2 regions of the Gordonia jacobaea genome follow, and region 1 is predicted to be linked to the other one. Evidence: riboswitches for the same ligand, from Rfam matches in the RefSeq annotation. Region 1 holds a riboswitch; the other holds the start of a gene.

Region 1 (7,365 bases):
CAACCGTCCGTCACCTGCGGCGAGATCCCGACGGGCACGCAGATCGACTCCAGCGCGGCGCCAAAGTCGTCGCAGGACATCTCGACGCGACCCGAAGCTGCCACCGGCTATCGCACCGGGATGCAGCCGGTGCAGACCAACACCTACGCCGCGGCGACGGCCAACCCGCTGGCCACCAAGGCGGCGTGTGAGACGCTGCGGGACGGCGGTACCGCAGCCGACGCGCTCGTCGCAGCGCAGATGGTGCTCGGCCTGGTCGAACCGCAGTCGTCGGGCATCGGTGGCGGGTCTTTCGCTCTCTACTACGACGCCGCCAAACACAAGGTCACCGCTTTCGACGGCCGCGAGACCGCTCCGGCGGCAGCCACCGAGGACTACCTGCGCTACATCAGTCCCACCGATCAACGTGCACCTATCCCGAGCGCGCGTGCATCCGGGCGCTCCATCGGTGTCCCCGGCGCCGTGCGCATGCTCGAGGAGATCCACAACGAACATGGCCGCACCGCCTGGAAGAACCTCTTCGATCCCGCAGTCAGCCTGTCCGACAACGGCTTCGACATTTCGCCGCGACTCGCCACCGCGATCTCCGAATCGGCCGACGACCTCAAGGCCGACGACGACGCGCGCTCGTACTTCCTCAATCCGGACGGCACGCCGAAGACCGCCGGAACACGACTGACCAACCCCGCGTACGCGAAAACGTTGGGCGCGTTGGGAACCGACGGCGCACAAGCCCTGTACACCGGAGCCATCGCCGACGCGATCGTCGCGAAGGCCGGCTCGACGTCGAACGGTATGACGCCGAGTCTGCTCACCACCGACGACCTCAAGAACTACAAGGCCATGCGGCGCGAACCAGTCTCCACCGAGTATCGAGGCCACCGCATTGTTGCGATGCCCGGACCGTCGTCGGGCGGCATCACTGTCGCCGCGACGATGGGCATCCTCTCCAACTTCGACATTCCGTCGATGGGGCCGACCGGCGTCGACCGCGACGGCGGGCACCCGAATCCCGAAGCGGTGCATCTGGTCAACGAGGCCGAGCGCCTCGCCTACGCCGACCGCGACAAGTACATCGCCGACCCCGACTTCATCCCGTTGCCGGGCAAGGGTGTTGCGACGATGCTCGATCCGACCTACCTGAAACAGCGTGCGGCACTGATCAAACCGAACACGTCGCTCGGTAAGGCACAACCCGGAGATCTCGGTGAGGTCCCGCTCGGTTCCTACACAGGCACAGAACACGGAACCAGCCACATCACCGTCGCCGACAAGTACGGCAACGTGGCGTCGATGACGACCACCGTCGAATCGGCGTTCGGCAGCTTCCACATGGTCGACGGCTTCATCCTCAACAACCAGCTCACCGACTTCTCCGCAGAGCCGCGCGACGAGACCGGGGCGCTTCTCGCCAACCGGGTTTCGCCGGGCAAGCGCCCGCGATCATCGATGGCACCGACCCTCGTCATGCAGCCAGGAGCCAACGGTGAGCCGGACACCCTGACGGCCGCGCTCGGATCGCCCGGCGGCTCCGTGATCATCCAGTTCGTCGTCAAAACACTTGTCGGAATGCTGGATTGGAACCTGAACCCGCAGCAGGCGGTATCGATGATCGACTTCGGCACAGCCAACACCCCGACGTCGAATGTCGGTGGCGAACACCCACTGGTCAACACCGCCAACGACGGCGCCGACGATCCACTCGTCAAGGGACTGCGCGAACGCGGAGAACAGGTGTCGGTCGACGATCAGTCGAGCGGGCTCAGCGCACTGCAGCGCTCAGGTAACGGCTGGCTTGGCGGGGCGGATCCTCGCCGGGAGGGCGCCGTGATGGGCGACGACGCGTCGTTGAAGTGAGGTCGACGTCGGCGGGACGCTAACGATTCTCAACCGTCCGCGCCAGAATCCCGAGCGTCGCGCGCAGCCCGGCCTCGGGGATGATCGGGAACCGGCCCTTGATGTCCTCGTTGGTCACGCGGCTCCAGTCGTAGTACGACGTGACGAGCGTGCCGTCGTCAGTCGGTTCGAGCCGGTAGCCGTAGCGATGATCGAGTGGCGGTCGAACGGTTCCGATGATCGTCCATTCGATCCACCGGTCCTTCTCGAAGGCCGTGATGATCACCCGTACGTCGTACTTGCCCATCGGGAGGTCGTTGAGCGACTCGCGATCCATGTGGACGACGAACTCGTCGTCCACAGCGCTGACGGGCGATCCTTCCGCACTTTGCAACATGCCTGAGCTGTCGATGGCGACGTGGCCTTCTGGCGTGGTCAGAAGCTCAAAGATCGCCGACGGTTCGGCGTAGATCAGACGGGTGATCTCGAATAGCTCGGCCATCAGGTCTCCTCGTGTCGACGTTGTGCCCACGATATGTGTTGCACCAGAGTCGACGCCTCCGCGAACAACCCGACCTACCACTTCGCGACCCTAAGAATCTCGCAGATTCATACCCTCGGCGCGTCTGCGACCTGGCACTAACGTGGCGTCGGTTATGAGTGTCAGCGCCCAGCCCTGGCTTGCTGGCCAGCAACCCTCCGTCGTGGTGGGGTGCTCCAGGTGACAACCCGACGGAAGCAGGCACTCGCCGCTGCCGTAACAACGACACCGAGGAACGAAGACCGATACCTGTGACAGCTGAACTTTCCGCTGCGCACTCGCGTCCGCTGACCAGCGAACCGCGTGACGCAGAACTGCTTTCGGCCAAGCTGGTCAAGGCGCGTAAGGCCGGCCAGTGGGTGAGTAGCGCCGTCTTCCTGGTTCTCGCAGCGATGCTGGTGCACACGCTCCTGACCAACCCGCGGTTCCAGTGGGATGTGGTCGGCGACTACTTCTTCCATGCATCAATCCTGCGCGGCCTCGGCCTGACCTTGTGGCTGACTGCGTCAGTCATGGTGTGCGGCTTCGCATTGGGGATTCTGCTCGCCGTGATGCGCCTGTCGTCGAATCGCATTTTGTCGACGCTGAGCGCGGGCTACGTCTGGTTGATCCGATCGATTCCGCCGCTTGTCCAGTTGCTCTTCTGGTACGAGCTGGCCTCGCTGTATCCGCAACTGTCACTGGGGATTCCGTTCGGTCCGGAGTTCGTCAAAGCCGATACGGCGCACTTGTTCTCGGGCGTGCTCGCTGCGTTCGTCGCATTGACCCTAGATGTCGCGGCGTTCGCAGCCGAGATCGTGCGGGGAGGCATCTTGTCCGTCGACCGTGGTCAGGCCGAGGCGGCAGAAGCTTTGGGGCTGAGTCGGTATCGCATCTTCCGTCGAATCATCTTGCCGCAGGCCATGCCGGCGATCGTCCCGGCGTCGGGCAATCTGCTCATCGGACTGCTCAAGGCGACATCGATCGTCAGTGTGATCGCCGTCCAAGACCTGCTCTACTCCGTGCAATTGATCTACCAGCAGAACTACCTGATCCTGCCACTGCTGCTGGTCGCGACCATCTGGTACATCATCGTCACCAGTGTGCTCTCCGTCGGGCAGTACTTCGTCGAACGTCACTACTCGCGCGGCAATCGCCGACCGCAACAAGGGTTCTGGACGACGGTCCGCGAGAACCTTCCGCTGTTCGGGCGGGTGCGCACCGACCTTCGCAGGTTTGATCGTCGTAACGAAGGTGCGGTGGGTGCGTGAGCTTTTCGACGACGCGCCGCGGGAAAACCGCAGCCCTGCGTGACGATACAGAGTACGACGAGACGCTACCCCTAGTCCGAATCCGAGGACTGCGCAAGAGCTTCGGACTCCACAAAGTCCTCGACGGCATCGACGTCGACGTCCCGAGGGGCACTGTGACGGTGTTGCTCGGACCGTCGGGCTCGGGTAAGTCGACGCTGCTGCGCTGCATCAACCACCTCGAGAAGCCCGACAGCGGCTTCGTCGAGGTCGGTGGTGAGATCATCGGATACCGGCCTTCGTCGGGAAAGCTGCACGAACTGTCCCATCGTGAGATCGCGCGTCAGCGTTCCACGATCGGGATGGTCTTCCAGCAGTTCAACCTCTTCGGTCATATGACGGTGCAGCAGAACGTAATCGAAGGACCGTTGGCCGCGGGCATCCCACGCGGCGAAGCCGTCGCACGAGCCGACGATCTGCTCGAACGTGTCGGCATGGCCGGACGCGAAAGTGCCTACCCGCGCCAGCTCTCCGGCGGTCAGCAGCAACGAGTCGCCATCGCACGAGCCTTGGCGCTCAAGCCACGCCTCATGCTGTTCGACGAACCGACAAGCGCGCTCGATCCTGAACTCGTCGGCGAGGTCCTGGCCGTGATCCGTGATCTCGCACGCAGCGGCATGACCATGGTGATCGTCACGCACGAGATCGGATTCGCCCGCGAAGTCGCCGACCAGGCGATCTTCCTCGACGGCGGGCGCATCGTCGAATCCGGCGCTCCCGCAGAGATTCTCGACGACCCGCAGCATGAGCGCACGAAAGCGTTTCTCTCCGCGGTGCTGTGAGCCCGCGCGAGGCCGGTTACGGCAGAGCCATTTCCTCCTGCCGTAACCAGTTACCAGACAGAAGAATTCAGACAAGGGGACCAGAACGATGAAGCACCGCCCACGTATCCTCGCCCTGTTGGCCGCCAGTGCGGTGGTCGGGAGCATTGCGCTGAGTGGTTGTGGATCGTCGTCGGACGACACAGTGAACTCCGCAGAGGCGTCGGCCGTTCCGACACAGGACATCACCAGCAAGATCGTCAAGGACGATGTGATCAGCGCTGAGCTGCCGGAGAGCGTGCGCTCTGCTGGAACCCTGACCGTCGGCACCACACAGACTCCCGGGACGTCGAGCCTGCCGCACGGCGGTGTTGTCGACGACAAGAACGTCGGACTCGATCTGGACTTGCGTGACGCGATCGGCAAGGTCCTCGGTGTCAACTGGAACGTGGAGTACGGAACGTTCGCCTCGATCATCCCCGGCGTCCAGAACGGGAAATATGAAGTAGGACAAGCGAATTTCGGAGTCACCGCCGAACGCGAGAAGGTCCTCGACTTCTCGACCTACCTCAACGACGGCCAGGGCTTCCTCGGCTCGAAACGCGTTGACCTACAGAAGGTCTCGACCATCACCGATGTGTGCGGTTACACCATCGCCACCACGCCCGGTTCGACCTTCCAGACGCTGCTGAGCTCGCACGTCGATGACTGTGCCAAGATCGGCAAGAAGCCGTGGACCGTCCAGTACTTCAACGACACGGCGCCCATCTTCCTGGGTCTGGCGAACGGCAAGGTCGACCTGTTCTTCGGGCCCGTACTGAGCCTGAAGTACGACGAGAAGCACGTCGAGGGAACCAAGTTCCTCGGCCAGATCAGCTCCACACCAGTCGGATTCGTCACCGCCAAAGACTCGGGCCTGGCCAAGCCGATCTCCGATGCCGTGAACAAGCTGATCGCGACCGGCGACTACGCCAAGATCTTCGCCAAGTGGGGTGTCCCGGATACCGGCGTCGAGAAGTCGACGGTCAACCCGCCGAGCACGTTCTGATCGACGGACTGCCTCGCGATCGCGGCGAGCGGGCTGGTCGCGGGGTCGTTGGCGGTGCGCCGGTCCGTGGGAAGTAGGGACGTAGGTGCTCCTCGGCCTGCGGGAAGTAGGGGAAGTCGGTGCTCCTCGGCGTGCGGGAAGTAGGGGAAGGGTTCTTTCCGCGTCTTGCTGACCTTTCCGCGAGGAACAACTCGAGGAAAGCGAAGGAACCCACCGAAAGATCCTTTCCCCTACTTTCTGTGCCTCGTGGAGCTCCTTCCCCCACTTCCTGCGCGGCGGCAGACTGTTTCCCCTAGTTTCTGCACGGTCGAGCGACCATTCCCCGACTTCCCGCACGTCCGCGCGGCGTTCAGACCGCCGCTCCGCCGTCGAACTGCGACGACCCGGCGCGCGCCTACACTTGGTCGTATGGCGATAGTGAACCGGGGGTTCGTCGGGCGTCGCGATCGGATGGCTGATCGGCTGCCGCCCGGGCAGTACTCGACCGTCGACTTTCCTGTGCTGTCCGCCGAGCCGACGCCGGCGCTGCCCCATGACCGGTGGCGGCTGACGATCCAGTCGTCGGATCATCGTGCGCACAGTCTCGACTGGTCCGACTTCCGCGACCTCCCGCACCAGGACGTCACGACCGATATCCATTGCGTGACACGCTGGTCGAAGTTCGACACACGGTGGCGTGGCGTGTCATTCGACGATTTGTTGTCGACGCTGCCGTGGGCGCCGGACGCCTACGTGATGGCACACTGCTACGGCGGATACACCACCAACGTGCCGCTCGCCGACCTCACCGACGGGAAGGCATGGCTCGCAGACACTTTCGACGGTGAGCCCCTTGCGCCAGAACACGGAGGGCCGGTCCGACTGCTCGTTCCGCACCTGTACTTCTGGAAGAGTGCCAAATGGGTTCGGCGCCTGCGGTTCATGCCCGACGACGCGCCGGGTTTCTGGGAGGAGCGCGGCTACCACATCTACGGCGACCCCTGGCTAGAGCAGCGCTACTCGTGACACCACTGCCCCCACGCGGCTAATCGTGACAGCCGTCCGGACACCGAAGGAGTGACGACCGTGGACTGGCAGATCACGACCGTGGTCGGTGCGCAGATGCAAACGCCCACAGCGCGTTCACTGCGACTCGCACTCAGCGAACCGATGAGCGCTGATGCGGGCTCGCACATCGACATCCGACTCACCGCAGAGGACGGATACTCGACGGCCCGGCCCTACTCGCTCTCCGATGTCCGCGAGAGCCGCACCATCGAGGTGACCGTCGAGAAGGTCGACGACGGCGAGGAGTCCCCGTACCTCGTCGACGTCGTCGAAGTAGGAGAACCGCTCGAGATCAGCGGACCCAACGGGCTGTGGTTTACGTGGGAACCGTCGCAGACGTGGCCGGTCCAACTCATCGGTGGCGGGTCGGGGATTGTGCCGCTCATGTCGATGATCCGACTCCGCGAGGTGAGCGCCCCGTTGACGCCCTTCAACCTCGTGTACTCGTTACGGGAGCCGAGCCGCCGCTACTTCGCCGACGAGTTGGATCAGTTGGTCGCGCACAATCGGTTGCCTGTCAACATCTTTCACACACGAGTCGCTGCGGACGAGGAGCGTCGTCGACCTGGACGCGTGACCGTCGACGAACTCGCCGCGGTGACGTTCCCACCCGAGCGGGAACCCATCGTCTACATCTGCGGACCCAACGGGTTCGTCGAACATTGTGCTCAAGCGATGCTCGACGCCGGGCACGACGCCGCACGGATCAGGACCGAGCGTTTCGGCTAGGGCAGTGCTGACATACAGCAGACGGCATGGCAACGAAGAACGCCTGGTAGTCCGTCCGGGCGCCGACGCCAGAAACACGTGTAACTGACACCCGCGAGCGGAACTTCGCGCGCA
Region 2 (7,365 bases), on a different contig from region 1:
ACGCTGCGCGAGGTGCCGACCGGCGTGTCGGACCGATCGGCGTCGCGGCAGGCGGCGACCTCGGGCGTGAACTCGTCGGTTCGACAGGATCGGGTCCGCGCCGACAGATCCACCTCGTCTCCGTTGAGGAGGCCGTGGCGGCCTGCCTGACCGAAACGGGTCAGATCGGTCGGTATCGATCAGTGGTCGTCGTCGATTGCGGCGACACCGGCATGACCCTCTACACCGTCGATCCCTCGACCGGAGCGATCGGCGACATCACACACTCGCGCGCGCTGTCGGGTCGCGCCCTCGACGACGCGATCGTCCGCGAAGTGCTCGACGCAGGCGCCGTGAGTGGTTCGTTCTCGAGCAAACTCAGTCGCAACGCGTTGCGTAGCGCCGTCCGAACTGCCAAGGAGGAGTCGGGCGAGCACGGTACTGCCGACGCCGCCGGCCGGTTCCGGATCGGCGATGCAACGCTCGCCGCAGCGGTTCGTCCGTTCCTGCTCGACGCTCGCGAAGAGCTGAGCCGTTACCTCGCAACGCATTCGGCGTGCGCTATCGTCCTTGTCGGTGGCCTGGCGAACCTGCCGACCATCGCCGACATGGTGCCCGAAGAGGATGCCGATGGCGGCCTCATCGAGGTCATCGTCCCGACGAACCCGGAACAGACCGCCGCTGTGGGTGCCGCGATGCTCTCGTCCGAGCAGGCGGCGGCACCGAGTCGCCTGACCTTTATGGGAGGCGGGAGGCGCAGGGGTGTGCTTTCGCCGCTGCCGATTGCTGTCGCCGCCGTGGTCATCGCGGCAGCGATGTTCACGGTGTACGCGGTGGGGTCGACCCTCACCGGGAATACCACCGACATCCCATCGCCTTCGAGTGCTCGAGTGGCGTCGATGTCGACCGCATCCGACGAAGCCGACGTCGTCCCCTCGGAGACGAGACAGGAACCGACGCAACTCACGTCGACGCCGGCCGAAGCTCCGCGCACAGCCCGGGAGGACGACGGACCCGGGTGGGCGACAACGCAACTGCCGCCGACCACGCCGTCGCCGTCGACGCTCACACTCTCCGCGCGTCCGAGTACGCCGTCGACGACTACGCGGCCACCCAGCGCCGAGACCAGTCGTCCCACCTTGCCGCTGCCGCCGGGGATCACGATTCCGCCGAATCTGCTGCCGCCGGAGTTTGCCCCGCCGTCGAGGGAGCCCGCTCCCGGCGAGCAGACACCCACTCCAGGCAATCAGCAACCCTCCGGGGAAGCTGGTTCGAATGGCAATGCGTCCCAGTCGAATAACCAGCGTGGTACCGGCACGGGCAGGCAGGCGCCTGCCACCACGACCACGACGACACCGGTTCCCGGCGGACTGCTGCCCCCGCCCTGAGGTACCTGAACGCCCTGAGGTACCCGAACGCCTGAGGTACCCGAACGTTCAGCGACGCGCGAGATCGACTGTGCGCTTGAGTAGATCGCCGATGGCGTCGAATTCGGTGAGGAATCCGTCGTGTCCGTTGTCGGACTGCACCACCTGTAGGCCTCCGACGCAATTGCCGAGTTCTTCGGCGAGCTCGACCTGTAACCGCAAGGGGTACAGGCGATCCGAGTCGATACCGCCAACGATCACAGGAACGTCGCAGGCGTTGAGTGCTGCCGTCACGCCACCGCGATCGCGCCCGACGTCGTGGTGGTTGAGTACTTCGCTGAGAATGACGTAGCTGCCCGGATCGAAGCGCTCGACGAGTTTGCCCGCCTGGTGCTCGAGGTAGCTCTGCACGGCGTAACGTCCGCCGGTGAGCGGATTCTCTTGGCCCTGAGCGTCATTCGCGAAGCGCTCGTCGAGTTCCGGTTCGCTGCGGTAGGTCAGGTGTGCGATCCGGCGAGCGATTCCCATTCCGGTCGTCGGCGACTCGCCGGTGCCGTGATAGTCGCCGCCGTGCCACGCCGGATCGGACGTGATGGCTGCGATTTGCGTTGTCTGCGTGCCGATCTGGTCGGCTGTCGCACGAGCGCCGACGGCGAGCACGAGTGCGCTTCGAACCCGTTCGGGATACTCGATGATCCACTCGAGTGCCCGTGCTCCGCCCATCGAGCCGCCCACGACCGCGCCGATACTCTCGATGCCCAGATGATCCATCAGCGCGACTTCGGCGCGGACCTGATCGAGCACGGTGAGTTGCGGGAAGCTCGAACCCCACGGTCGGCCGGTGGAGTCCAGCGATGCAGGCCCGGTCGACCCTCGGCATCCGCCGAGCACGTTCGCCGAGATGACGCACCATTCGTCGGTGTCGACTGCCGCGCCGGGACCGATCAGACCGTCCCACCAGCCGGGGGAGGGGTGAGCGGCATCTGCGGGTCCGGTGACGTGTGAGTCGCCGGTCAGGGCGTGCAGCGTGAGGATGACGTTGTCGCGGGTAGGTGACAATTTTCCCCACCGCTGAAAAGCGAGGGTCACGTCGTCGATCTGCTCACCGTTGTCGAGTGAGATCGACCCGAGACGGGCGCTGAGCATCTGGCCGTCCGGGGCGTTCTCCCAGTCCGGCCGTTGCTCTGTATCCGTCTGCGGGTCGATGCTCACCGACACAGGTGTCCTCGCTCCTTGCTCTGAATTGTTTACTTGGCTGCTTCGAAACCCCGGTCGAGGTCGGCGAGAATGTCGTCGATTCCCTCGATGCCCACCGCGAGGCGGACGAGGCCGGGGGTGACACCCGCGGCGAGTTGCTCCTCGGGGGTCAGCTGGCTGTGGGTGGTCGATGCCGGGTGGATCACGAGCGAGCGCACGTCACCGATGTTGGCGACGTGGCTGTGCAGCGTGAGCGCCTCGACGAACCGCTTGCCCGCGTCGACGCCGCCTGCGATCTCGAAGCCGATGACCGCACCCTGTCCCTTCGGCGCGAGCTCCTGGCCACGCTTGTACCAGGGCGACGACGAAAGGCCGGCGTAGTAGACCTCTTCGACCTGCGGGTTGTCGTTGAGGTACTCGGCGACGCGCTGCGCGTTGGCGACGTGACGCTCGACCCGCAGGCTCAAGGTCTCGAGACCCTGGGCGAGCAGGAATGCGTTGAACGGCGAGATGGCTGCACCGGTGTCGCGGAGCAACTGCACGCGGGCCTTGAGCGCGTACGCGGGAGCGCCGAGATCGGCGAAGACCGCACCGTGGTAGCTCGGATCGGGCGTGGTGAAACCGGGGAAGAGGTCTTTCCCGTCGCGCTGGACACGCCAGTCGAAGGTGCCGCCGTCGATGATCACGCCGCCGATCGCGGTTCCGTGCCCACCGATGTACTTGGTGGCCGAGTGCACGACGATGTCGGCGCCATGGGCGAGCGGATTGAGCAGGTACGGGGTGGCGACGGTGTTGTCGACGATGAGCGGCACGCCGTTGCGGTGTGCAACCTCCGAGATGCCCTCGATGTCGAGGATCTCGTTGTTCGGGTTGGAGATCGACTCGCCGTAGAACGCGCGGGTGTTGTCGCGCACGGCGGCCTGCCAGGAGTCGAGATCCTCCGGATCCTCGACGAAGGTGACCTCGATGCCGAACTTGGGCAGCGTGTAGTGGAACAGGTTGTACGTTCCGCCGTAGAGCCGAGGACTCGACACGACGTGCCCGCCGTTTTCGACGATGTTGAGGATCGAGTACGTCTCCGCAGCCTGGCCCGAAGCGACGAGCAGCGCCGCGACGCCGCCCTCGAGAGCGGCAAGACGCTGTTCGACGACATCCTGCGTCGGATTCATCAGCCGCGTGTAGATGTTGCCCGGCTCGGCAAGACCGAACAGGTTCGCGGCATGCGTGGTGTCGTTGAAGGTGTACGACGTGGTCTGGTAAATCGGTAGCGCGCGGGCGTTGGTTGCCGCGTCGGCTGACTGGCCCGCGTGGATCTGCTTGGTCTCGAAACTCCAGTTGTCGGCTGGGTTCTGGTCGACGTCGACGTCAGACATTGAATATGCGTCACTTTCTACGGTCGGCAGGGCACGACGACCCTGTTGGGGTCCGACCTTCGGACCCGCGCTTGCCGGGGACCCGAAACCATCTTCGATGGAGATCATCGAGGAGCGGGGTCCCACAACCCGGTCATCACCCGGAGCACCCCACCGCGGTTGGAGGGTTGCCGATCAGCGAGCCGGGGCTTTGCGCTGATACTCATGACCTGGCGTCAAGGATATAACACGGTCGAAATGAAGTGAGAACCCTCCGACGCAGGCTGGTTCTTGGGCTGGACAAGGCGTCGTTGCGGCCGCGGTGCTCGTCGGCGGCGAATGGCCCCGAAGAATGCCTTCTCGTGTAGTCCGAACAGTCGAATTTGACGTTCTTTATCGACGGTTCGCCGCGCGATCGTCGGTTTCTGCCGTGGCGTGGGTCACAGACTTCTACGATCCGATCATTCGCGAGGGGTCGGCAAACTCCGATTCCGACCACGTCGCGATGACACGGCAGAACCGGCCGGATTGGTGGAGAACGCATGGGTGGTCACTTCGGTTTCAGGCGATCGATCAGGGCGGCGAGCACACTCGGACTCGCCGCAGTCGCAGCGGTTCTCCTCGCGATAGGCCAGACTTCCGGCGCGGGTGTCGCGCGAGCCGAGGCCGGCGCCGATTGTGGCAACGGCGCACTCGTCTTCGTCGGCGGTACGTGGGATCCCCAGGCGCATTTGCTCGACGGCGTCACGCGTCAGCCGCAGTACGCCGGCTATACCGTCGAGCGCGTCGAGTATCCGGCGTCGATTTGGCCGTTGGGTGCCTTCGGCTTCGACGACAGTCAGTCGCAGGGCGTCGCGGCAACGATGTCGACAGTCGCGAGCTATCAGGCGCAGTGTGATGGCAAACCGGTCGTGATCGTCGGGTACTCGCAGGGCGCGGGAATCGCCGGCGACGTGCTCACCGGCATCGGCACCGGCAATACTTCTGGACACGAGATCTCACCGAGCATGGTTTCCGGACTGCTCTACTCCGATCCGCGGCAAGCGGGAACTCTCTACGGACAGGGCATCGAACGCGTTCTGATCGGCGTGATCCCCGGACTGACCATGGCGGGCGGACGCGGCGTCGACGACTTCGGCGGAATTCCGGTGACCTCCGTGTGCTTCACGGGCGATCCGATCTGCGACCTGCCCGATCCGCTCCACGATCCGCTCGGTGCCCTCGATGGCTTCGCGGGTTACTGGGTCAAGCATGGTCTGTACCCGCTCTACATGTATTTGGCAGCGACCAACGGGGCCCTGTGGGACGCATGGGGAGTCAAGCCGTTGCACTGCGAGAACACCACTGGCCAGGTCAGTACGTGTCAGCTCGTCGTGCCGTCGTCGGCGTGGGTCCTCACCCAGCAGTTCGTCGACAAACTCGGTCTCGGCTGGACCGTGCCCGACCTCGTGAGCAAGCGGTGGAAGTTCCCGGACATCCTCGGCATCACACTGGCCGACTTCCAGCCGCCGATCCGGTGGGCCATGGGTTGGTTCCCGCAGTTGCCCCAACTCGGCTACGGCGGTGTACTCACCGACGTCTACACGTTCCAGGACATGGCACGAGGATTGTTCACATGGAATCCGGTGCTCTGGGGGCAGGGCGTCGACGCGTTGAGGACCAGCGTCAGGAGCATCGCGTCGATGCCGCTGAACTTCGGAAAGTTCTGGGCCTACACACTGACCGGCCGCGATGTCACAGGCATTCCCGGACCCGCGTACCGACCTTCGCTTGTCGCGTTCGAAGAGTGGCTCGCGTCGCTGCGCACTCCACCGACGACGACCAGCCACACCGAGTCGCTGATGGCGCTGTCGGCATCGGAGAAGATCGCCGAAGCCTCGGGGACCGTGGTCACGGAGAAGAACGTCGGTGACCACGAAGGGCTCGGCACCACCGGAGCTGGGGTCAGCACCGGGGATGAGGGCTCCACCGGCACTGAGGGTCCCTCTGGCGGCAAAGTCGTCGACGATTCGGCCGGCGTTGGTGGCGACGGCGCAGCTGACGGGACGGGCACCGGAGCCGGGTCGACGCCTCCGACTGTCAGCGACTCGCCGCAACCCCAACCGCACCTGGGCGGGGAGTCGTCACAGCCGAGCGAGAATCCCGGCGGCGCGCAGGCGCCTGCACCAGAGTCGTCGGCGCCCCAGCCAACACCCGACACGTCAACACCCGACAAGCCAACAGCCGACACGTCGACATCTGACGAGTCGACACCCGGTGCCTCGACGCCGCATGCAACGTCGGCGGAGAGTGCGACACCGAAACCAGCGGCGGAGGGCGCACCAGCCGCCTGACTCCGGCCCCGCGCCGGGCGGGTGTGAACGAATTCACCGTCGACGGCGGAATCACGCCCCCTGGCGTGCTCGTTGCAGCGTGAATGTCCTCAACCACCCCAACCGAGACGAACACGGACGGGACCAGCAGTAATGTCGTCCACTCCGACACAACTCGTCGGTTCGCCATGCTGGCGATGGCGCTGGGCGGTTTCGGGATCGGCACCACGGAGTTCGTCGCGATGGGCTTGTTGCCGAACATCGCGTCGTCGGTGCATGTCTCCGAGCCGACGGCGGGCTATGTTGTCTCGGCCTACGCACTCGGGGTGGTGGTCGGGGCGCCGCTCATCGCAGCGCTGACCGCGCGGATGTCTCGTCGCACGCTGTTGATCGCGTTGATGGTGGCATTCACGGTCGGCAATGCCGCGACGGTGCTGGCGCCGAACTTCGCAACCCTCATGGTCGCGAGATTCGTGGCGGGACTCCCGCATGGCGCGTACTTCGGTGTCGCGGCTCTCGTCGCTGCGCACCTGGCCGGACCTCGCAACCGTGCCAAGGCGGTCGGTCTGGTTCTCCTCGGGTTGTCTGTTGCCAATGTCCTCGGTGTGCCGTTGGCGACCTGGCTCGGCGAAAGTCTCGGCTGGAGAGCAGCTTTCGTGGTCGTCGTGATCATCGGCATCGTGACGATCGGTGCGCTGTTCGTCACGTTGCCCGCACTCGACGACATGGCCGTCACCAATCCGATGACCGAGCTCGGCGCTCTCACCAGGCCTCAGGTGTGGTTGACGCTGGCGATCGGTGTCGTCGGGTTCGGCGGCATGTTCGCGTTCTACACGTATCTCAACACGGCGCTGACAAGCCTCACGGGTATCTCGGTCGGATGGGTTCCGGTGGTGTTGATGGTCTTCGGCGTCGGCATGGTGGTCGGCAACCTGGTCGGCGGTGCCGCCGCCGATTCGAGTGTGCCGCGCGCCATTTTCGTGGGACTCGTCGCGACAGCGGTGGTGCTCGGATTGTTTGCCGCATTCGTCGCGTCGCCGTGGGCGGCCGTTCCGCTGACCTTCCTCGTCGGGGTCAGTGCGACGGCGATGGTGCCCGCACTGCAAACGCGTCTCATGGACGTGGCCGAAGACGCTCAGACGCTGGCCGCGGCGCTCA

Evidence for each region. A riboswitch is a leader RNA that binds a small molecule or an ion and turns the genes downstream of it on or off. The one in region 1 is predicted to bind S-adenosylmethionine.
Region 2: it holds a riboswitch for S-adenosylmethionine, as region 1 does, so the genes downstream of both, ACRVY7_RS00605 (bifunctional o-acetylhomoserine/o-acetylserine sulfhydrylase) here and ACRVY7_RS17225 (amino acid ABC transporter permease) in region 1, are expected to answer to the same signal.

Annotation. Positions count from the first base shown of each region.
Region 1 is NZ_CBDRLS010000005.1:54,995-62,359, reverse strand. Features, by position in the region: gene ggt (gamma-glutamyltransferase) at 1-1,857, shown strand, start outside; gene ACRVY7_RS17230 (SRPBCC family protein) at 1,877-2,338, opposite strand; SAM riboswitch class IV at 2,489-2,606, shown strand; gene ACRVY7_RS17225 (amino acid ABC transporter permease) at 2,629-3,627, shown strand; gene ACRVY7_RS17220 (amino acid ABC transporter ATP-binding protein) at 3,663-4,448, shown strand; gene ACRVY7_RS17215 (transporter substrate-binding domain-containing protein) at 4,537-5,475, shown strand; gene ACRVY7_RS17210 (sulfite oxidase-like oxidoreductase) at 5,884-6,480, shown strand; gene ACRVY7_RS17205 (FAD-binding oxidoreductase) at 6,577-7,251, shown strand.
Region 2 is NZ_CBDRLS010000001.1:129,751-137,115, reverse strand. Features, by position in the region: gene ACRVY7_RS00615 (hypothetical protein) at 1-1,367, shown strand, start outside; gene metX (homoserine O-acetyltransferase MetX) at 1,416-2,564, opposite strand; gene ACRVY7_RS00605 (bifunctional o-acetylhomoserine/o-acetylserine sulfhydrylase) at 2,594-3,916, opposite strand; SAM riboswitch class IV at 3,979-4,126, opposite strand; gene ACRVY7_RS00600 (cutinase family protein) at 4,438-6,228, shown strand; gene ACRVY7_RS00595 (MFS transporter) at 6,312-7,365, shown strand, end outside.